4 regions of the Lysinibacillus fusiformis genome follow, and region 1 is predicted to be linked to each of the others. Evidence: a T-box and tRNA genes for the amino acid it is inferred to sense, from the RefSeq annotation. Region 1 holds a T-box; the other regions hold tRNA genes.
What was found. The T-box of region 1 lies ahead of ileS (isoleucine--tRNA ligase). A T-box ahead of a tRNA ligase gene usually reads a tRNA of that ligase, here a tRNA-Ile.
Positions count from the first base shown of each region.

Region 2: it encodes a tRNA-Ile, which carries the amino acid that the T-box ahead of ileS (isoleucine--tRNA ligase) is inferred to sense. The anticodon was not compared.
Region 3: it encodes a tRNA-Ile, which carries the amino acid that the T-box ahead of ileS (isoleucine--tRNA ligase) is inferred to sense. The anticodon was not compared.
Region 4: it encodes a tRNA-Ile, which carries the amino acid that the T-box ahead of ileS (isoleucine--tRNA ligase) is inferred to sense. The anticodon was not compared.

Region 1 is NZ_CP070490.1:4,493,459-4,498,760, reverse strand. It holds gene JTI58_RS22100 (sigma-70 family RNA polymerase sigma factor) at 1-239, shown strand, start outside; gene JTI58_RS22095 (DUF3221 domain-containing protein) at 232-1,194, shown strand; gene JTI58_RS22090 (hypothetical protein) at 1,297-1,938, shown strand; gene JTI58_RS22085 (DUF2785 domain-containing protein) at 1,958-2,800, shown strand; T-box leader at 2,860-3,098, shown strand; gene ileS (isoleucine--tRNA ligase) at 3,160-5,302, shown strand, end outside.
Region 2 is NZ_CP070490.1:621,090-626,391, reverse strand. It holds rRNA gene JTI58_RS03190 (23S ribosomal RNA) at 1-786, shown strand, start outside; rRNA gene rrf (5S ribosomal RNA) at 947-1,062, shown strand; tRNA gene JTI58_RS03180 (tRNA-Val) at 1,073-1,148, shown strand; tRNA gene JTI58_RS03175 (tRNA-Thr) at 1,152-1,227, shown strand; tRNA gene JTI58_RS03170 (tRNA-Lys) at 1,235-1,310, shown strand; tRNA gene JTI58_RS03165 (tRNA-Leu) at 1,329-1,413, shown strand; tRNA gene JTI58_RS03160 (tRNA-Gly) at 1,449-1,523, shown strand; tRNA gene JTI58_RS03155 (tRNA-Leu) at 1,529-1,617, shown strand; tRNA gene JTI58_RS03150 (tRNA-Arg) at 1,626-1,702, shown strand; tRNA gene JTI58_RS03145 (tRNA-Pro) at 1,712-1,788, shown strand; tRNA gene JTI58_RS03140 (tRNA-Ala) at 1,805-1,880, shown strand; tRNA gene JTI58_RS03135 (tRNA-Met) at 1,909-1,982, shown strand; tRNA gene JTI58_RS03130 (tRNA-Ile) at 1,989-2,065, shown strand; tRNA gene JTI58_RS03125 (tRNA-Ser) at 2,081-2,173, shown strand; tRNA gene JTI58_RS03120 (tRNA-Met) at 2,227-2,301, shown strand; tRNA gene JTI58_RS03115 (tRNA-Asp) at 2,305-2,380, shown strand; tRNA gene JTI58_RS03110 (tRNA-Phe) at 2,439-2,514, shown strand; tRNA gene JTI58_RS03105 (tRNA-Gly) at 2,520-2,593, shown strand; tRNA gene JTI58_RS03100 (tRNA-Ile) at 2,595-2,671, shown strand; tRNA gene JTI58_RS03095 (tRNA-Asn) at 2,676-2,752, shown strand; tRNA gene JTI58_RS03090 (tRNA-Ser) at 2,763-2,853, shown strand; tRNA gene JTI58_RS03085 (tRNA-Glu) at 2,856-2,927, shown strand; gene JTI58_RS03080 (VOC family protein) at 2,955-3,389, opposite strand; gene nadA (quinolinate synthase NadA) at 3,556-4,659, opposite strand; gene nadC (carboxylating nicotinate-nucleotide diphosphorylase) at 4,646-5,302, opposite strand, start outside.
Region 3 is NZ_CP070490.1:2,084,078-2,089,379, reverse strand. It holds gene JTI58_RS10290 (hypothetical protein) at 1-238, opposite strand, end outside; gene JTI58_RS10285 (nitric oxide synthase oxygenase) at 317-1,363, opposite strand; tRNA gene JTI58_RS10280 (tRNA-Glu) at 2,012-2,083, opposite strand; tRNA gene JTI58_RS10275 (tRNA-Asn) at 2,085-2,161, opposite strand; tRNA gene JTI58_RS10270 (tRNA-Ile) at 2,169-2,242, opposite strand; tRNA gene JTI58_RS10265 (tRNA-Gly) at 2,247-2,320, opposite strand; tRNA gene JTI58_RS10260 (tRNA-Phe) at 2,326-2,401, opposite strand; tRNA gene JTI58_RS10255 (tRNA-Ser) at 2,408-2,500, opposite strand; tRNA gene JTI58_RS10250 (tRNA-Ala) at 2,514-2,589, opposite strand; tRNA gene JTI58_RS10245 (tRNA-Pro) at 2,606-2,682, opposite strand; tRNA gene JTI58_RS10240 (tRNA-Arg) at 2,698-2,774, opposite strand; tRNA gene JTI58_RS10235 (tRNA-Lys) at 2,793-2,865, opposite strand; tRNA gene JTI58_RS10230 (tRNA-Gln) at 2,879-2,953, opposite strand; tRNA gene JTI58_RS10225 (tRNA-His) at 2,963-3,038, opposite strand; tRNA gene JTI58_RS10220 (tRNA-Trp) at 3,082-3,155, opposite strand; tRNA gene JTI58_RS10215 (tRNA-Tyr) at 3,160-3,243, opposite strand; tRNA gene JTI58_RS10210 (tRNA-Thr) at 3,251-3,326, opposite strand; tRNA gene JTI58_RS10205 (tRNA-Asp) at 3,335-3,410, opposite strand; tRNA gene JTI58_RS10200 (tRNA-Val) at 3,415-3,490, opposite strand; rRNA gene rrf (5S ribosomal RNA) at 3,502-3,617, opposite strand; rRNA gene JTI58_RS10190 (23S ribosomal RNA) at 3,683-5,302, opposite strand, start outside.
Region 4 is NZ_CP070490.1:613,791-619,092, reverse strand. It holds gene JTI58_RS03060 (cysteine desulfurase family protein) at 1-921, shown strand, start outside; rRNA gene rrf (5S ribosomal RNA) at 1,200-1,315, shown strand; tRNA gene JTI58_RS03050 (tRNA-Val) at 1,326-1,401, shown strand; tRNA gene JTI58_RS03045 (tRNA-Thr) at 1,405-1,480, shown strand; tRNA gene JTI58_RS03040 (tRNA-Lys) at 1,488-1,563, shown strand; tRNA gene JTI58_RS03035 (tRNA-Leu) at 1,582-1,666, shown strand; tRNA gene JTI58_RS03030 (tRNA-Gly) at 1,702-1,776, shown strand; tRNA gene JTI58_RS03025 (tRNA-Leu) at 1,782-1,870, shown strand; tRNA gene JTI58_RS03020 (tRNA-Arg) at 1,879-1,955, shown strand; tRNA gene JTI58_RS03015 (tRNA-Pro) at 1,965-2,041, shown strand; tRNA gene JTI58_RS03010 (tRNA-Ala) at 2,058-2,133, shown strand; tRNA gene JTI58_RS03005 (tRNA-Met) at 2,162-2,235, shown strand; tRNA gene JTI58_RS03000 (tRNA-Ile) at 2,242-2,318, shown strand; tRNA gene JTI58_RS02995 (tRNA-Ser) at 2,334-2,426, shown strand; tRNA gene JTI58_RS02990 (tRNA-Met) at 2,480-2,554, shown strand; tRNA gene JTI58_RS02985 (tRNA-Asp) at 2,558-2,633, shown strand; tRNA gene JTI58_RS02980 (tRNA-Phe) at 2,692-2,767, shown strand; tRNA gene JTI58_RS02975 (tRNA-Gly) at 2,773-2,846, shown strand; tRNA gene JTI58_RS02970 (tRNA-Ile) at 2,848-2,924, shown strand; tRNA gene JTI58_RS02965 (tRNA-Asn) at 2,929-3,005, shown strand; tRNA gene JTI58_RS02960 (tRNA-Ser) at 3,016-3,106, shown strand; tRNA gene JTI58_RS02955 (tRNA-Glu) at 3,109-3,180, shown strand; gene JTI58_RS02950 (diaminopropionate ammonia-lyase) at 3,450-4,652, shown strand; gene JTI58_RS02945 (trypsin-like peptidase domain-containing protein) at 4,698-5,302, opposite strand, start outside.

The DNA.
Region 1 (5,302 bases):
GAAGAGATATGCTTGTACAGCAAGATGAACGTACTTTGATTGAAAATGCGATTCTAGCTCTCCCATTCAAGCAGCGTGAGGTCATTATACATTTTTATTTTGAAGAAATGCCTGTTGTGGACATTGCAGAGCTGTTAACTATTCCTGAAAGCACAGTCAAAACAAGGCTACGTCGTGGGCGAGAGTTATTAAAGCTACAGTTACAGCATGTTGAATGGGAGGTGCTCCTGCATGAGTAAAGTGGATGTTCGCGTATTAAGGGATTTATCAGAAAGCAAAAAGCGTGTGATGACAAATGTGGTCCAGCATTTACAACAACGCCATGAAAAAAAATCTGCTAAACGTTGGCCATATGGCGTTTTGGCTATGATTTTAAGTATCTGCATAGGGCTGTTTATATACCAGCAATACAATGATCCACAACAGCAAGCATCTAAGATTCCCAAAGTATTAGATGAGCGGATTATAGAGCTATATTTACAAAAGGATGCTTATATGAATGGAAAATATCGTCTCTATAAGGCAAGTTTTGATAGTTTTTTATATCTTGAATCGACTTTTGCTTATGCGCAATCAAGGAAGTTAATCCCCTCACAGGAGCAAGTAGATAAAGAGCTAGAGCTGATTATGGAGGGATTTAGCAATGAAACTCAGCCAACAATGGATGAACGATTACAAATGCTACAAATCACAAAAGAAGAGTTTTCTGCTAAATATGCAATGCCAATCGCTTATAAAATGGCCACAGTTAACTTATTATGGGAGGCAAGCAAAGCCGATTATAAGGATGTAAGTTATCCAATTCGTACATGGCTTGTTGAGCAAGAAGCCATGAATTATTTAGAGCAACATTATCTTCAAGACATTGCCTCCTTACGAGAAAAATATAAAATCCCAGAAAAGGACAGCCAAATGAAGCTCATCAGAAGTGGAACGGTCTTAGCAATTAAGGAACATGAGTTTTTAGTTGTCTCAGGTGTCCTGGAAAGCGAGATTGGTCAAAAATCTGTAGATGAATTAGTGCAAAAACATAGCAATGGTACATGGTTCCCTCTAGTGGATGTCCCGAAAACACTATCAGTTGGCGATCGAGTAGAAGTACAGTATAGACAGGCGATTGGGAACGATGACACTCAGCCGTTCATTGATTATAAAGATATCGTCGAGATGAAAATAGTAAAGGAATATCAATAAAAAGAAGCTAGACATTCAATGATTATAGAATGTCTAGCCTTTTCTTTAAAGTTGGATTCATATACAATAGTTGTAATATTTTTCTAAAATAGAGGTGTTGAATTGTTATTTGCTATATTAGATAATGCGACAGCTTTTTTCCTAAGCTTACCTCTTCTACTGATTTATTTAAAAAGTATGTCACAGGAAGAGTCCTCTTGGCGTTGGTCGATGCCTTTATGGTTGTTGAATTACTTTGGTATTCGTTATTTTGTATCGGATGGTGCGCTTTTTTGGGTTGTCCTCTTTTGGCAGTTACTATTTTTATGGCCAATTAGTCTAGCAATCTATCTCCATTTATACAACAAGGAAAAGAAGTGGGCATGTTATATAGGCTTAAAGAAAAAGCATGTTGTGATTGTGGCAACATTGATGGTGTTATTTGGGAGCTCACTCGTTTATTCACTTTATCAGGCAAATCAGCAAGTGATTGCGATTCATCAGCAGGTAATGCTAGAGCTTGAGGACAGTTCAGATCGACAGCTTTATTTGATACACAATACGATTGCTCCTTCGACACTTCTAGATGTTGCTGATGACATAGCTGAAGTTCGCAGTGGTCAGGTATACGCGGCAACCTTTCCTTGGCGTAGTAAGGTGATTGTACACCAAGATAATTGGCAAAAGGAATTTACATATGTCCGTTTTAATGAGGGATGGAAGCTAGATGGGATATACCGAAAAAGTGAGTATCAAAATAAATAAGCAAAGGGGAGTCAAACAGTTGATACAAGATGTACTGAAGGAAGAAGAATTAAAGGATCGATTAATAGCATTGAAAAAGGGACAAACAACAATGGAGCTAGAGAATCAAGAGCAGCTTGTGCATTCCATGCTAGCACACATCGGTTCTATTGATAGTGAGCTACGGGATACCTATATTTATAGCAGCTTTTATGAATGGATTTTAGAAAAAAACTTGCTGGATCATCGTTGCTTAACGGAGCTGTGGGATTACAGCTTAAACCATTTATTAGTTAAGGGAATTGGAGAAAAGGAATCGGATTGGGTCTTTACTCGCTCCTTTACATCATTATTAGTAGCGCTTATTTTAGCAAGGGATCTACAAGATAATTTTTTATCCAAGGCTAATATAGAGGACTGTCAAACGAAGGTACTAACCTATGTATTATCTGAAAAGGATGTAAGAGGCTATGTGCCTGGCAAGGGATGGGCGCATAGTGTGGCACATGTTTCAGATGCTATCGATGAACTCGTGAAAAATCCTAAATCGATGAAAACAGCCTATGTCGATATGCTACATGCACTATGGTCCATCTATTTACAACCAGATTACGTCTTTATCCATAATGAAGATGAAAGGCTATTAGTGCCAATATTCGCGATGCTGGAGCAGGGACTGAATCAAAATGAAGTCATCCAACTAGTGCAGCAAATGCCATTCACTATAGCCGTATTAAAGGAACAGCTGAGTGAAGAACAATACAGAATAGTACTATTCAATAGTAAAACTTTGCTAAAGAGCCTTTTGATTCAAACCATTCATCAGCCACGGTATGCTGTTCTCCATCAAAGCATTGCCACTTGTCTCAACGAAAATTTTTAAGATTGTCCACTGTTGACAGACAATTGGTAATTTGCTAAGATGAAGGACAATAAAAGCATACAAATTCGTTGATGAGAAAGAGTAGTGTTTCATTTTGTTCTACAGAGAGCCGACATTTGGTGGAAGTCGGTGTGCAGGTGTTACATGAAAATCCTCTCTGAGAAGATTAGCTGAATCGAGTAAGCTAATCCGGGTGTCTACCGTTAAAAAGAACACGTATGATTGTACGTTGCTGAGTGCTATTGGCCATCGTGTCAATAGAATTAGGGTGGTATTCGCGGTTAACCCCGTCCCTTTTCCTTGGGACGGGGTTTTTTGTATGCCTTTTATACAAATTTGCTTGTATAGGAGGAGCTAATATGCAGAAAGAACAAAAGAAAGAAACAACGGTTGAACGAGAAACAAGGATTCATGCATTGTGGGCGCAAGAAGGGACCTTCACTAAATCCGTTAGCAATCGTGCTGGACAGCAGCCCTTTGTGTTTTATGAGGGACCACCAACAGCGAATGGTTTACCACATGTTGGCCATGCATTTGGTAGAACCATAAAAGATGTCGTGGCACGTTATAAAACGATGCAAGGCTATTTGGTTGAACGAAAAGCAGGCTGGGATACACATGGTTTGCCTGTGGAATTAGGGGTAGAAAAGACATTAGGCATATCTGGAAAGCAGGAGATTGAAAACTACGGGGTAGAGCGCTTTATTCAGGCATGTAAAAAGAGCGTTTTTACCTATGAGCAAAAATGGCGTACCTTTACAGAGCAGCTTGGCTACTGGCTCGATATGGATGATCCTTACCTAACATTAAGTAATGACTATATCGAATCTGTATGGCATATTTTAAGCCATGTTCACAAGGAAAAACTTTTATACAAAGGGCATCGCGTTTCACCTTATTGCCCTAGCTGTCAAACATCCTTAAGCTCTCATGAGGTGGCACAGGGCTATAAGGATGTCAAGGATTTATCCGTTACTGCAATGTTTAAGCTTGAGGATCGAGACGAATATTTCTTAGGCTGGACAACGACACCTTGGACGTTACCAGCCAATGTAGCTTTGGCTATGAATCCTGCTCTTCGATATGTACGTGTAAGGCATGCAAATAACATATATATCCTCGCCAAATCGTTAGTATCAAAGGTTTTTTCAGAGCCTGTGGAAATATTAAGTGAGCATGACGGGCAGGATTTTGCGGGTGTTTCCTATTTACCGCCATTTTCCTATATAACCGTCGATAAAGGTCATGTTGTTGTCATGGCGGATTATGTGACAGAGCATAATGGAACAGGGATCGTACACATAGCGCCGGCTTATGGAGAAGACGATTATAAAACGGTCCAACAAAATGATTTGTCCTTTGTCAATGTAGTCGATCTTAAAGGCTGTTATACAGAAACTGTACCTGAGCTTGTCGGAAGATTTGTGAAAGACTGTGATGTCGATATCATTAAGATGCTTGCAGCAAATGAGCTTTTATTTGCTAAAGAAAAATATGAGCACAGCTACCCGCATTGCTGGCGCTGTGATTCCCCATTGCTGTACTACGCAACAGATAGCTGGTTTATCAAAATGTCTGCATTAAAAGAGCAGCTTTTACAAAATAATCAACAGGTGACATGGTATCCTAGCCATATCAAGGATGGTCGCTTTGGCAACTTCTTAGAAAACTTAGTGGATTGGAATATTAGTCGTAATCGCTATTGGGGGACACCGCTCAATGTATGGATTTGTCAGGACTGCACTCATGAGGAGGCACCTAACAGTATTGCAGCACTAAAACAATTAGCCAAAGGGACTGTCGATGAGCAATTAGAGCTCCATAAACCATTTATTGATGACATTGTCTGTACCTGTCCTGTCTGTCGAGGCGACATGAAACGTACGCCTGAAGTTATCGATGTTTGGTTTGACAGTGGCTCGATGCCATTTGCCCAACAGCATTATCCTTTTGAGGATGGAGCGACTTTTCATCATCAGTTTCCAGCAGATGTTGTTATTGAGGGAATCGACCAAACGCGAGGCTTTTTCTATAGCTTATTAGCGGTTTCGACCTTATTTACAGGAAAACCACCTTATAAAAATGTGCTATCGTTAGGGCATGTACTGGATGAGCATGGACAGAAGATGTCCAAAAGTAAAGGCAATGCGTTAGAGCCTGTTGAGTTAATTGAGCAGTATGGAGCAGATGCTTTACGCTGGGCATTTTTAGTTGATAGCTCCCCATGGAATCCAAAGCGTTTTTCTAAGAAAATTGTCCTAGATGCGAAATCTAAACTAGTGGATACACTCGACAATACGTTTAAATTTTATGAAATGTATGCCCAAATCGATGGCTTTACGTATGATGCTACAAATACAGGTACACGCTCACAACTAGATCGTTGGATATTGTCTCGCTTACATCATACTATCCAGCTTGTCACAACATCCATGGATGATTATCAATTTACACAGGCTACACGGGAAATTGGTCAATTGGTAGAGGAGTTAAGCAATTGGT
Region 2 (5,302 bases), 1.1 Mb from region 1:
AGGATAGGTAGGAGCCAGAGATCTCGGAGCGCCAGCTTCGAAGGAGGCGTCGGTGGGATACTACCCTGGTTGTATTGAAATTCTAACCCATGCCCCTTAGCGGGGCAGGAGACAGTGTCAGGCGGACAGTTTGACTGGGGCGGTCGCCTCCTAAAAGGTAACGGAGGCGCCCAAAGGTTCCCTCAGAATGGTTGGAAATCATTCGTAGAGTGTAAAGGCACAAGGGAGCTTGACTGCGAGACCTACAAGTCGAGCAGGGTCGAAAGACGGGCTTAGTGATCCGGTGGTTCCGCATGGAAGGGCCATCGCTCAACGGATAAAAGCTACCCCGGGGATAACAGGCTTATCTCCCCCAAGAGTCCACATCGACGGGGAGGTTTGGCACCTCGATGTCGGCTCATCGCATCCTGGGGCTGTAGTCGGTCCCAAGGGTTGGGCTGTTCGCCCATTAAAGCGGTACGCGAGCTGGGTTCAGAACGTCGTGAGACAGTTCGGTCCCTATCCGTCGTGGGCGTAGGAAATTTGAGAGGAGCTGTCCTTAGTACGAGAGGACCGGGATGGACACACCGCTGGTGTACCAGTTGTCTTGCCAAAGGCATCGCTGGGTAGCTATGTGTGGACGGGATAAGTGCTGAAAGCATCTAAGCATGAAGCCCCCCTCAAGATGAGATTTCCCATTACGCAAGTAAGTAAGATCCCTCAAAGACGATGAGGTAGATAGGTTCGAGGTGGAAGTGTGGTGACACATGGAGCTGACGAATACTAATCGATCGAGGACTTAACCAAAACGTTTGAACCATTCAATGTATCGTTTATCCAGTTTTGAAAGAACAACACTTTCAACAAGTTTTTAAGATACTATGTATTTTGAAGCTTTTAAAAGGAACTTCTGCTAAGAACGCAACATCCGTGTTGCAACGCAGAAGCCAGCACATCCATGTGCAAGTCTAGTGATGATGGCAAAGAGGTCACACCCGTTCCCATACCGAACACGGAAGTTAAGCTCTTTAGCGCCGATGGTAGTTGGGGGCTTCCCCCTGTGAGAGTAGGACGTCGCTAGGCATAGTACCCAGGAGGATTAGCTCAGCTGGGAGAGCATCTGCCTTACAAGCAGAGGGTCGGCGGTTCGAGCCCGTCATCCTCCACCATATGCCGGTTTAGCTCAGCAGGTAGAGCAACTGACTTGTAATCAGTAGGTCGTGGGTTCGATTCCTATAGCCGGCACCATTTTTTCGAGCCATTAGCTCAGTTGGTAGAGCATCTGACTTTTAATCAGAGGGTCGAAGGTTCGAGTCCTTCATGGCTCACCATTTTTGAAATAATAATAAGCGGGTGTGGCGGAATTGGCAGACGCACTAGACTTAGGATCTAGCGCCGCAAGGCGTGGGGGTTCGACTCCCTTCACCCGCACCATTATTTTCATTGCCAGATAAAAAACTTATGCACATGCGGAAGTAGTTCAGTGGTAGAACACCACCTTGCCAAGGTGGGGGTCGCGAGTTCGAACCTCGTCTTCCGCTCCAAATGTGCCGGGGTGGCGGAACTGGCAGACGCACAGGACTTAAAATCCTGCGGTAGGTGACTACCGTACCGGTTCGATTCCGGTCCTCGGCACCATCTTAAATGCGCCCGTAGCTCAATTGGATAGAGCGTCTGACTACGGATCAGAAGGTTATGGGTTCGACTCCTGTCGGGCGCGCCAAAAGAACAACGGGAAGTAGCTCAGCTTGGTAGAGCACTTGGTTTGGGACCAAGGGGTCGCAGGTTCGAATCCTGTCTTCCCGACCATTTCCTAAAAATTTATGGGGCCTTAGCTCAGCTGGGAGAGCGCCTGCCTTGCACGCAGGAGGTCAGCGGTTCGATCCCGCTAGGCTCCACCATAAGTAAATTAACCAGTATAAAGATCCTGGCGGCGTAGCTCAGCTGGCTAGAGCGTACGGTTCATACCCGTAAGGTCGGGGGTTCGATCCCCTCTGCCGCCATCTTAAGGACCTTTAGCTCAGTTGGTTAGAGCAGACGGCTCATAACCGTCCGGTCGCAGGTTCGAGTCCTGCAAGGTCCACCATTTATATATTGTAACGGAGGTATACCCAAGTCTGGCTGAAGGGATCGGTCTTGAAAACCGACAGGCGGGTAACACCGCGCGGGGGTTCGAATCCCTCTACCTCCTCCAGTTTTAAATTTTTATAAATGGTGCTTTAAAAACTCGAAACAGCATAAAATTATCGCGGGGTGGAGCAGTGGTAGCTCGTCGGGCTCATAACCCGAAGGTCGTTGGTTCAAATCCGGCCCCCGCAACCAAAAGGTCCCGTGGTGTAGCGGTTAACATGCCTGCCTGTCACGCAGGAGATCGCCGGTTCGATCCCGGTCGGGACCGCCATTTTTAAAATAAAAGTCATGAGAAGCAAAAGAGTGAGCAAGCTTAGCATGGACGAAATGGGTCAGTAGCTCAGTTGGTAGAGCATTAGATTGAAGCTCTAAGTGTCGGCGGTTCGATTCCGTCCTGACCCACCATTTATGCGGGTGTAGTTTAATGGTAAAACCTCAGCCTTCCAAGCTGATGTCGTGGGTTCGATTCCCATCACCCGCTCCAAGGGCCTATAGCTCAGCTGGTTAGAGCGCACGCCTGATAAGCGTGAGGTCGATGGTTCGAGTCCATTTAGGCCCACCATTATTCCGAAGTAGCTCAGTTGGTAGTAGCACCTGACTGTTAATCAGGTTGTCGCAGGTTCGAGTCCTGCCTTCGGAGCCATTTTTATTTTGGGGAAGTACTCAAGAGGCTGAAGAGGCGCCCCTGCTAAGGGTGTAGGTCGGGTAACCGGCGCGAGGGTTCAAATCCCTCCTTCTCCGCCATGGGCCCGTTGGTCAAGTGGTTAAGACACCGCCCTTTCACGGCGGTAACACGGGTTCGAATCCCGTACGGGTCATACTAAAAACAGTAGATGCAACTGCATCTACTGTTTTTTTATATTCATAGATAGATTCAATGCATTTTCGTCCATATAAACTACTTCCCAGATATGCCCGTCTACATCTTGAAAACCCCAACCATACATAAATCCGTGATCTTGTGGTTCACTATAAGGTTTACCACCAGAGGCAAGTGCCTTATTCACTAATTGATCTACTTGTTCTCGATTTTCGGCAGAAAGGCATAAGATTGCTTCTGCAGAAGTAGTAGTATCTGTAACTTCTTTCTTACTAAACCCTTTAAATCGTTCTTCCACCATTATTAATACAAAGATATTTTCACTAATAATCATTGAGGCCGTTGTTTCATCACTGAATTGTTGATTGAACTCAAAACCTAATTCCTTAAAAAAGTTGATAGATTTGTTTAGATCTTTCACTGGTAAATTGATAAAGATATTTTTCGATTGAAAAGCCATTTAGTATCACCTCCAAATCGACAGTATCATAGCGCCTTAAGTCATGTCAATTTTAGCATTGTGGGCAAAAATGGCAGACATTTAAATTATTTAAAGCAGATGTTATATCACCATAAAAAACAGAAAGGTTATTTATACAACCTTTCTGTTGATAAAGCCTATCTATTTATCCTCTAGCTAGCATTCTTTCAAGTGAGCTAAGTGCTTCAGCAGTAGTATGTTCATCTACTTGTATACGGTTATGAGGTTGCCCCTGCTCAATACTTTCGAGGCTCCATAACAAATGCGGCAGGTCAATACGATTCATTGTTAAGCAAGGACAAAAGTTTTCATTTAAAGAGACAATATGTTTATCTGGATGCTGCTTAATAATGCGATTGACTAAGTTCATTTCTGTTCCAATGGCCCATGAAGATCCGCTCGGAGCGCGATTGATTGTGTCAATAATGTATTTTGTGGAGCCTGCATCATCAGCTGCTGCTACAACTTCACGACTGCACTCAGGGTGAACAATAATTCTCATAGTTGGGTGTGCTTTGCGAATAATCTCTGTATGTTGAACTGTGAAACCTTCGTGCACAGAGCAGTGACCCTTCCAAAGAATAACCTGAATATTTTCAAGGGACTCTGTTGTTTCGAGCATGTTCTTATGAGGATTCCAAACAGCCATATTTTCAAGAGGAATACCTAAGTCATAGGCAGTATTTCTTCCTAAATGTTGGTCAGGTAAAAAGAAGATACGCTGTTTTTGTGTAAATGCCCATTGAACAAGCTCCTTAGCATTCGATGAAGTGACACAAGCACCACCATGTCTTCCAGTAAAGGCTTTAATAGCTGCAGTTGAATTGACATAGGTTAGAGGGATAATCGTATCACCAAAGAGTTCTTGAAGAATCGGCCATGCTTGTTCAGTTTGATAAATGTCTGCCATATCAGCCATTGAACAACCAGCACGCATATCTGGCAAATAGACATATTGTTGTTTTGTTGTCAGCATATCAGCAGTCTCTGCCATAAAATGCACGCCGCAAAATACGATGTGTTCAGCTTCCTTATTTGCTGCGGATAATTGAGCTAACTGTAAAGAATCCCCAGTTGCATCAGCAAATTGAATGACCTCATCTTTTTGATAATGGTGCCCAGGAATAAATAATTTAGGACCTAATTTTTTCTTTATTGATAAAATACGAGATTCCATTTCCTTTACGGATAGTGCCCGATAATGCTCAGGAAGTAGTGTCGTTTGTTGTAATAAACTAGTGATGGACAAGGGAATGATCTCCTTTCATTTGAACGAGTGCACTAATGTCAAAAGCTTTAACTGAATGTGTTAAGGAGCCAAGTGAAATCCACTGAATACCCGATTGGGCATATGCCTTTAAATTTTCAAGTGTGATGCCCCCAGATGCTTCAGTTGCAATAGAAGGAGGGACAGTGGGAAGCCATGCACGTATCTCTTCTGGACTACGGTTATCAAACATAATAATATCTGCTCCAGCGTTGATAGCTTCTTCTAGCTGTTCTTTTGTTTCAATTTCAACTTCAATTTTTACGGTATGACCGACTTTCGCTCTAGCGGCCTGAACTGCATTTGTTATGCTACCAGCAAAGGCAATATGATTATCCTTTAGCATGATTGCATCATACAGACCATTACGATGATTAAAAGCACCACCGATTCGAACAGCATATTTATCCAGCATACGCAGTCCAGGTATTGTTTTACGGGTATCGCATATTTTTGCATGCGTACCTACGGTTTCTTGAACTGCAAGATGGGTCGCCGTTGCAATAGCAGACATACGTTGAATAAGATTTAAAATGACACGCTCACCTATTAATAACTTTTGTAAGGGACCTTTAATCACAGCGAGCACATCACCTGACTGAACCATCTCTCCATCTTTTTTATG
Region 3 (5,302 bases), 2.4 Mb from region 1:
CAGCCAAATATAACTGTAATTCTTGTAAGGAGACATCCTCCGTATTTTTACTAGCTAGCTTTTTTAAAAGGAGCAGCAAAACCCAGGGTGTCACCTGCCATAGTGTACCTTGATGTTCAATTAACTCAGCTAGCTGTGGATATTGCTCCTGTTCAATCAGCTGAGGGATGGTTGTTCCTCTACCATAAGGTGTCGTCAATTGTCTCCATGGGATATTCGGGATTTGCTGGTCTAACATAATCAACGCCCTCTCCTCAACATGTAATTTGGAAATTAATTTTCAAAATTATTAGGAAAGTAAACATCTCCTTTACTGCTAATAGCACGGCTTTTGATAAAAATAATTTGGTGTATGATATATATTTACATAGGGTTTATGGAATATATGAGTCGTTGCAGGCGAAAGTGGCGGGATTAACCATGTCCAGTTGCCTGTAACTTCTCTTTCTGCTGATTTTTCTGCTTCCTCAAACAATTTAAATTGCTGAGCCGCTGTATGGTGATCAACAATGCTCACACCATCTTCTTTAAATGAGTGAAGAACAGCAATATTAAGTTCCACTAATGCACGATCACGCCAAAGAGACGCTTGTTTGGTTGTATCAAGATTAAAAATTTCTGCAATAGCAGGTAGCATGTTATAGCGCTCATGATCTGCTAAATTGCGTGCACCGATTTCTGTTCCCATATACCAGCCATTAAATGGAGCAGCTTGAAAATCAATACCCGCCATTTGAAAACGCATACTCGAAATTATGGGTACGGCATACCATTTCATCCCTAACTTCTCCACATCCACTGACTCTGGATGGCGGATTGAGACCTCTACTATATATTCTTCAGGGATTACATACATTTTGGGAGCGCGATCATCCACCTGTATAATGAGTGGTAGCACATCAAAAGCCGTTCCTTTACCTTTCCATCCCAGAGATTTACATACTTTTGTAAACTCAATGGATTGCGAATCTCCAATAACGCCTGCTTCTGTTTCATAGCCTGCATAACGGATAAGTTGATGATTCCAAATCCTTACTCTATCTGAAGCAAACACTGTTATAGTTGGACGGATCTTCCCACAATTTGTTGCATAATCAATATGTTCTAGTAATTTTTGAAAAATATCCTGTTCATCTAAAACATCACGTGCATCTACCACATGCAGTGACTGCCAAAATAGACGTCCGATACATTTATTGCTATTACGCCATGCCACTCTTGCACCAAAAACTAGCTCCTCAGTTGTTGGGTAATATTCACCTGCATTTTCAACTTCCTGTAATCTATTCTTTAACCAAAGTTCTGATTTATTTTGTTCTGTCTGGTATAAACTTAAAAATTGCTGTATCTCCTGTATATTCATATCGATTCCTCCACTTATCCTCATATTAGAGGAACAAAACGACAAGCACCATGAAAATAGTACTTGAAAAAACATACATATTTTATATATGAAATAGTTTGTTCAAATTTAATCTGTAGATTCTCTTTCGTAAAGAGAATCTACATAGTGTTGAAAAACAAAACTAACAATAGAATTTTTGTGAAAGGTGAAAATGGTTTCCGTTGCAGGCTACTTGCTTTCCTGTGGGCGAGCGCCGAGCCGCTTCCTCCGCTCCCGCTCCGTGCAGGGGCTCGCCTGTCTCGCTATCCCACGGGAGTCAAGTAGCCCTCCACTCCAACCTACAAAATGTTTACTTTTTTAGCAAAGATTTTCAAATAAAGTGAAGGTCTTCACTACCCTTTATGAAGGGGTGTTGTCACTATTGCACATGGTTGATTGGAGTGGAGCCAGCGTCACAGATGAGACACTGGAGTGAACGCAGTGAGGGAAACGGCTCATCGGACATCTCTTGGAAAGGACGCTGACGGAACGGGAATCAACCCCTCGCCTTGCCAAAAGCTCTTTTTCTGCTATTGTCATGATCTTTTTTCAACAACATGAAAAAGGAGAATGTACTTAAAGGAAATAGAAAAAAGCATGTAACACACATCTGTGCTACATGCTTGATGACCCGTACGGGATTCGAACCCGTGTTACCGCCGTGAAAGGGCGGTGTCTTAACCACTTGACCAACGGGCCGTGGCTCCGAAGGCAGGACTCGAACCTGCGACAACCTGATTAACAGTCAGGTGCTACTACCAACTGAGCTACTTCGGAATAATGATGGGCCTAAATGGACTCGAACCATCGACCTCACGCTTATCAGGCGTGCGCTCTAACCAGCTGAGCTATAGGCCCATTTTGGAGCGGGTGATGAGAATCGAACTCACGACATCAGCTTGGAAGGCTGAGGTTTTACCATTAAACTACACCCGCAATAATGGTGGGTCAGGACGGAATCGAACCGCCGACACTTAGAGCTTCAATCTAATGCTCTACCAACTGAGCTACTGACCCGGAAAATGGAGGAGGTAGAGGGATTCGAACCCCCGCGCGGTGTTACCCGCCTGTCGGTTTTCAAGACCGATCCCTTCAGCCAGACTTGGGTATACCTCCAAAAATATTAAAATGGTGGAGCCTAGCGGGATCGAACCGCTGACCTCCTGCGTGCAAGGCAGGCGCTCTCCCAGCTGAGCTAAGGCCCCATTTTATCATGAAAGATGGTCGGAATGACAGGATTCGAACCTACGACCCCTTGGTCCCAAACCAAGTGCTCTACCAAGCTGAGCTACATTCCGTAAACGTGAATTTATTGGCGCGCCCGACAGGAGTCGAACCCATAACCTTCTGATCCGTAGTCAGACGCTCTATCCAATTGAGCTACGGGCGCATATTAATTAAAAAACGATGAGCCATGAAGGACTCGAACCTTCGACCCTCTGATTAAAAGTCAGATGCTCTACCAACTGAGCTAATGGCTCGTAAAATAAAAAATGGCTGGGGTACTAGGATTCGAACCTAGGCATGACGGAATCAAAATCCGTTGCCTTACCGCTTGGCTATACCCCAATTTTGAAATGGGGCGACTGATGGGAATCGAACCCACGAATGTCGGAACCACAATCCGATGCGTTAACCACTTCGCCACAATCGCCACTATAAAATAATAGCTATATATGAACGAGTACCTCAATACCTGGCAGGGGCAGTAGGAATCGAACCCACACCAAAGGTTTTGGAGACCTCTATTCTACCGTTGAACTATGCCCCTAAAATGGTGGAGGGGGACGGATTCGAACCGCCGAACCCTAAGGAGCGGATTTACAGTCCGCCGCGTTTAGCCACTTCGCTACCCCTCCAAGGGAATGGTGCCGGCGATAGGAGTCGAACCCACGACCTACTGATTACAAGTCAGTTGCTCTACCAACTGAGCTACACCGGCAATAATAATGGCGGTCCCGACCGGGATCGAACCGGCGATCTCCTGCGTGACAGGCAGGCATGTTAACCGCTACACCACGGGACCATAATGGTGGAGGATGACGGGCTCGAACCGCCGACCCTCTGCTTGTAAGGCAGATGCTCTCCCAGCTGAGCTAATCCTCCACAAAAAATAAGCGAAGCGATGTCCTACTCTCACAGGGGGAAACCCCCAACTACCATCGGCGCTAAAGAGCTTAACTTCCGTGTTCGGTATGGGAACGGGTGTGACCTCTTTGCCATCATCACTTCACTTATTCAGTTGAAAGACTTATTCTTTCAAAACTGGATAAACGTGCATTGAATGGTTCAAACGTTTTGGTTAAGTCCTCGATCGATTAGTATTCGTCAGCTCCATGTGTCACCACACTTCCACCTCGAACCTATCTACCTCATCGTCTTTGAGGGATCTTACTTACTTGCGTAATGGGAAATCTCATCTTGAGGGGGGCTTCATGCTTAGATGCTTTCAGCACTTATCCCGTCCACACATAGCTACCCAGCGATGCCTTTGGCAAGACAACTGGTACACCAGCGGTGTGTCCATCCCGGTCCTCTCGTACTAAGGACAGCTCCTCTCAAATTTCCTACGCCCACGACGGATAGGGACCGAACTGTCTCACGACGTTCTGAACCCAGCTCGCGTACCGCTTTAATGGGCGAACAGCCCAACCCTTGGGACCGACTACAGCCCCAGGATGCGATGAGCCGACATCGAGGTGCCAAACCTCCCCGTCGATGTGGACTCTTGGGGGAGATAAGCCTGTTATCCCCGGGGTAGCTTTTATCCGTTGAGCGATGGCCCTTCCATGCGGAACCACCGGATCACTAAGCCCGTCTTTCGACCCTGCTCGACTTGTAGGTCTCGCAGTCAAGCTCCCTTGTGCCTTTACACTCTACGAATGATTTCCAACCATTCTGAGGGAACCTTTGGGCGCCTCCGTTACCTTTTAGGAGGCGACCGCCCCAGTCAAACTGTCCGCCTGACACTGTCTCCTGCCCCGCTAAGGGGCATGGGTTAGAATTTCAATACAACCAGGGTAGTATCCCACCGACGCCTCCTTCGAAGCTGGCGCTCCGAGATCTCTGGCTCCTACCTATCCTGTACAAGTTGTACCAAAATTCAATATCAGGCTACAGTAAAGCTCCACGGGGTCTTTCCGTCCTGTCGCGGGTAACCTGCATCTTCACAGGTACTATAATTTCACCGAGTCTCTCGTTGAGACAGTGCCCAGATCGTTACGCCTTTCGTGCGGGTCGGAACTTACCCGACAAGGAATTTCGCTACCTTAGGACCGTTATAGTTACGGCCGCCGTTTACTGGGGCTTCAATTCGCAGCTTCGCTTGCGCTAACCACTCCTCTTAACCTTCCAGCACCGGGCAGGCGTCAGCCCCTATACGTCACCTTACGGTTTTGCAGAGACCTGTGTTTTTGCTAAACAGTCGCCTGGGCCTATTCACTGCGGCTCTCATGCGCTTGCACGCTCAAGAGCACCCCTTCTCCCGAAGTTACGGGGTCATTTTGCCGAGTTCCTTAACGAGAGTTCTCTCGCACACCTTAGGATTCTCTCCTCGACTACCTGTGTCGGTTTGCGGTACGGGCACCTCTCACCTCGATAGAGGCTTTTCTTGGCAGTGTGAAATCAGGAACTTCGTCCATACGGACTCGCCATCACAGCTCAACGTTACAGTGTGCGGATTTGCCTACACACACGCCTTACTGCTTGGACGCGCATATCCAACAGCGCGCTTACCCTATCCTACTGCGTCCCCCCATTTCTCAAACGGTGAGGAGGTGGTACAGGAATATCAACCTGTTGTCCATCGCCTACGCCTATCGGCCTCGGCTTAGGTCCCGACTAACCCTGAGCGGACGAGCCTTCCTCAGGAAACCTTAGTCATACGGTGGACGGGATTCTCACCCGTCTTTCGCTACT
Region 4 (5,302 bases), 1.1 Mb from region 1:
CATGCTCTAGGCGTAAATAGTGATGGTGTAATTTTTACAGGGAGCGGAACAGAAGGAAACCTCATAGCCATCTTGTCATTAGCGCTAGCCTCTAAAAAAGGAAAACACATTATTTCATCTCAAGCCGAACATACGTCTGTGCATGCAGCTTTGAATACACTTGAGAAAAAGGGCTTTGTTGTAACGAAATTACCATTGCAGAAGGATGGTTGCGTTGATCTGGTCCAATTGCAACAAACAATTCGTGAAGATACAGCTTTGATTACCATTCAACATGTCAATTCTGAAATTGGTTCTATCCAGCCTGTGGAGAAAATCGTAGAGATGGCAAGAAAGTCAAATATTTTCTGTCATGTTGATTGTGTGCAATCATTTGGCAAACTACCTATACCAAAAGGAGCAGATGCGATTACCATCTCAGCTCATAAAATAGGTGGACCAAAGGGGTGTGGTGCTGTATATCTGAACCCCGCAATTCGTGTACCTGCATTAACACCAGGTGTAACACATGAGAGAGGGCTAAGAGGGGGAACATTAGATACTCCTGCAATTGTGGCCTTTGCGGCAGCAATTGAAAACTATCAATATGAATTGCAACATTACGAGACTTTAAGAAATTTTTTCAAAAATGATTTATCTGAAACATGTCAACTTGTTGAGTGTAAACAGCAACTACCTAATATTTGTGGGGTAATGATGGAGAAAGTAGAGGGGCAATATGTTCTTTTAAAGTTAAATGAGGCAGGAATTTGTATCTCTACGGGTAGCGCATGTGATATTCATAGTGAATCTGGAACAAAGGCCATTTTATCAATGGGTTTCTCTTTAGAAGCGGCACGCCAATTTTTTAGAATATCTTTTGGTCCTTCTACCACTTTTGATGATATTGTAAAATTAAAAATAGAGCTTTCAAATATTTAATGAAAAGACGAGTGAAGGATTTTCTATGTTCTTCACTTGTTTTCAAATAGATTATAAGTTAAGAAAATATACAAAATAAAATAATTGTTTTCTTTTGAAACAACAATTGCTATAATATTTTGCAGGGCAATAATTTCTCTTACTTAACAAAAATATCTTCAAAACGTAATAATTTCTTTTTTTTATAAAAAAGTATTGCATAATGTTAGAAAACGTTATACAATAATTCTTGTCTTGAAGGACAGGTAAACAACTTCAAAACGAGATACATAACAAAGTCTAGTGATGATGGCAAAGAGGTCACACCCGTTCCCATACCGAACACGGAAGTTAAGCTCTTTAGCGCCGATGGTAGTTGGGGGCTTCCCCCTGTGAGAGTAGGACGTCGCTAGGCATAGTACCCAGGAGGATTAGCTCAGCTGGGAGAGCATCTGCCTTACAAGCAGAGGGTCGGCGGTTCGAGCCCGTCATCCTCCACCATATGCCGGTTTAGCTCAGCAGGTAGAGCAACTGACTTGTAATCAGTAGGTCGTGGGTTCGATTCCTATAGCCGGCACCATTTTTTCGAGCCATTAGCTCAGTTGGTAGAGCATCTGACTTTTAATCAGAGGGTCGAAGGTTCGAGTCCTTCATGGCTCACCATTTTTGAAATAATAATAAGCGGGTGTGGCGGAATTGGCAGACGCACTAGACTTAGGATCTAGCGCCGCAAGGCGTGGGGGTTCGACTCCCTTCACCCGCACCATTATTTTCATTGCCAGATAAAAAACTTATGCACATGCGGAAGTAGTTCAGTGGTAGAACACCACCTTGCCAAGGTGGGGGTCGCGAGTTCGAACCTCGTCTTCCGCTCCAAATGTGCCGGGGTGGCGGAACTGGCAGACGCACAGGACTTAAAATCCTGCGGTAGGTGACTACCGTACCGGTTCGATTCCGGTCCTCGGCACCATCTTAAATGCGCCCGTAGCTCAATTGGATAGAGCGTCTGACTACGGATCAGAAGGTTATGGGTTCGACTCCTGTCGGGCGCGCCAAAAGAACAACGGGAAGTAGCTCAGCTTGGTAGAGCACTTGGTTTGGGACCAAGGGGTCGCAGGTTCGAATCCTGTCTTCCCGACCATTTCCTAAAAATTTATGGGGCCTTAGCTCAGCTGGGAGAGCGCCTGCCTTGCACGCAGGAGGTCAGCGGTTCGATCCCGCTAGGCTCCACCATAAGTAAATTAACCAGTATAAAGATCCTGGCGGCGTAGCTCAGCTGGCTAGAGCGTACGGTTCATACCCGTAAGGTCGGGGGTTCGATCCCCTCTGCCGCCATCTTAAGGACCTTTAGCTCAGTTGGTTAGAGCAGACGGCTCATAACCGTCCGGTCGCAGGTTCGAGTCCTGCAAGGTCCACCATTTATATATTGTAACGGAGGTATACCCAAGTCTGGCTGAAGGGATCGGTCTTGAAAACCGACAGGCGGGTAACACCGCGCGGGGGTTCGAATCCCTCTACCTCCTCCAGTTTTAAATTTTTATAAATGGTGCTTTAAAAACTCGAAACAGCATAAAATTATCGCGGGGTGGAGCAGTGGTAGCTCGTCGGGCTCATAACCCGAAGGTCGTTGGTTCAAATCCGGCCCCCGCAACCAAAAGGTCCCGTGGTGTAGCGGTTAACATGCCTGCCTGTCACGCAGGAGATCGCCGGTTCGATCCCGGTCGGGACCGCCATTTTTAAAATAAAAGTCATGAGAAGCAAAAGAGTGAGCAAGCTTAGCATGGACGAAATGGGTCAGTAGCTCAGTTGGTAGAGCATTAGATTGAAGCTCTAAGTGTCGGCGGTTCGATTCCGTCCTGACCCACCATTTATGCGGGTGTAGTTTAATGGTAAAACCTCAGCCTTCCAAGCTGATGTCGTGGGTTCGATTCCCATCACCCGCTCCAAGGGCCTATAGCTCAGCTGGTTAGAGCGCACGCCTGATAAGCGTGAGGTCGATGGTTCGAGTCCATTTAGGCCCACCATTATTCCGAAGTAGCTCAGTTGGTAGTAGCACCTGACTGTTAATCAGGTTGTCGCAGGTTCGAGTCCTGCCTTCGGAGCCATTTTTATTTTGGGGAAGTACTCAAGAGGCTGAAGAGGCGCCCCTGCTAAGGGTGTAGGTCGGGTAACCGGCGCGAGGGTTCAAATCCCTCCTTCTCCGCCATGGGCCCGTTGGTCAAGTGGTTAAGACACCGCCCTTTCACGGCGGTAACACGGGTTCGAATCCCGTACGGGTCATACTAAGTGCAGTAGATGAATTTACATCTACTGCACTTTTTAATTTACTTAAAAATAGCTAGATAATAATAAACCTTTACAGAAATTAGATCCTGTAAGGGTTTATTGTTTTTCTGGAGGTTTAGATTGGAATTCTCGGTGTTTGTAGGTCCAAAACCAGTGTATAACTGATATATTTGCTTGCTCTGACTACCCCTGTTTAATTTTGGTAATAAATTTTGTATTTTAAAGCTAGATCGACTAAGCTATTAGTAAAGGGGGAGATAGGTATGAAGGAAAAATTAAAGTGGGTGCACAATCAGCTAGACAACACAAACCATGGCTCACCATTACTATCATATTTTACACTGGAACAAGTAAAGAAGGTTGGTCAATTTCAGCGTACATATGAGCGATTTGAGCAGACACCTCTCCATCATCTTGAGGCACTTGCTTCATATATGGGTGTAGAAAAAATCATTGTTAAAGATGAATCTTATCGATTTGGTTTAAATGCCTTTAAAGTATTAGGCGGTATTTATGCAATTGCGCAATATATTGCCAATAAGCTTGGGAGGAATATAAAGGAGCTATCGTTTGAACAGTTAAAATCTCCGGAAGTAAAAGCAAAAGTAGGCGATTTAACATTTATTTCAACGACAGATGGTAATCATGGTCGTGGTGTTGCATGGGCAGCTAGAGAACTGGGTTTTCAAGCGCGAATATATATGCCAGCTGGCAGCGCGGCTGAGCGTTTGCAGCATATTAAAAGTGAAGGGGCTTTTGCTGAAATTACGACAATGAATTATGACGATACTGTTCGTTATACCTCACAGCTTGCACAAGAAAATGGCTGGGTACTGGTTCAGGATACAATGTGGGATGGCTATGAAGAAATTCCATTATGGATTATGCAAGGTTACACAACTATTGTGCAGGAGATTGTTGAACAGATACAGCTAGCCCCGACACATGTATTTTTGCAAGCAGGTGTAGGATCCTTTGCAGGAGCGGTAGTGGCGTTTTTACAGCAATACTATGAGCAGGAAGTTACTTTTGTATTGGTTGAGCCTCATGTCGCTAATTGCTATTATGAAAGCTTTAAAAAAAATACGGATCAATTTGTCTCTGTTGGCGGGGAGATGCAAACGATTATGGCAGGGCTTGCTTGCGGTGAACCGAATCCACAGGCTTGGCAAATCTTAAAAGCCTCTACAAAAATAAGTATCTCCTGCGAGGAAGAAATAGCAGCTACAGGTATGCGCGTTCTTGGCAATCCATTAGACACAGACACTCGCATTATAGCTGGTGAATCAGGAGCGGCGCCATTTGGTTGCTTTTATGAAATAATGACAAATGAACAATATAAGGAATTAAAAAATGCCTTACACCTAAATGAACATGCGAGGGTGCTGTTTATTAATACAGAGGGTGACACAGATAAAGAGAACTATCGACAAATAGTATGGCATGGGAAATATGCGAACCAATAGCAAACTAGTGATGAACTAGCTTGCTATTTTACTTTGTAAAAGGTTTTATTGATGTATCTTAATGTTGGCAATTTTATAAGCACCATAATCATCCGTAATAACTGTATAAGTTTTATAGCGATCATAGAATTGGTAATTACCTTGTGTATCATAAAAATCAAAAGTTTCGTTCATGTCAACATAATATTGACCATTTGAGTATTGTACATCTAGCACGTCATTGTTTGTAAAATAGAAGTAATGACCCTGATAGGCAATCTCATTAATGTATTTCTCCAATTCTTGATATGCTGTACTGCCAGGTGAAAGCATATCAGCTATCCAATAAAAATCACCATCATTGAGTGCCATTTCATAATAGAGACGGAATGCTTGCACGAATTGACCTGCTAGTAAGGCGTCTGTTTCGTTGGTGGGTTTTGTTTCAATGGTAGACTGTTGACTACCTTCATAAACATTCGCAATAGCCCGAACCTCATTTGCAGAAAGTGGTTTAGCAATCCATCCATCAAATTGATCAAGCATACTATAAAGAGGAATGGAAAAGGCAAAGTTAGTACTTGTATCAGTTGTATAAAGTAGTGAGTTAATTCCAATTACTTTGCCTGTATTAACATCAACTAATGGGCCACCGCTGCTACCTTTATCAA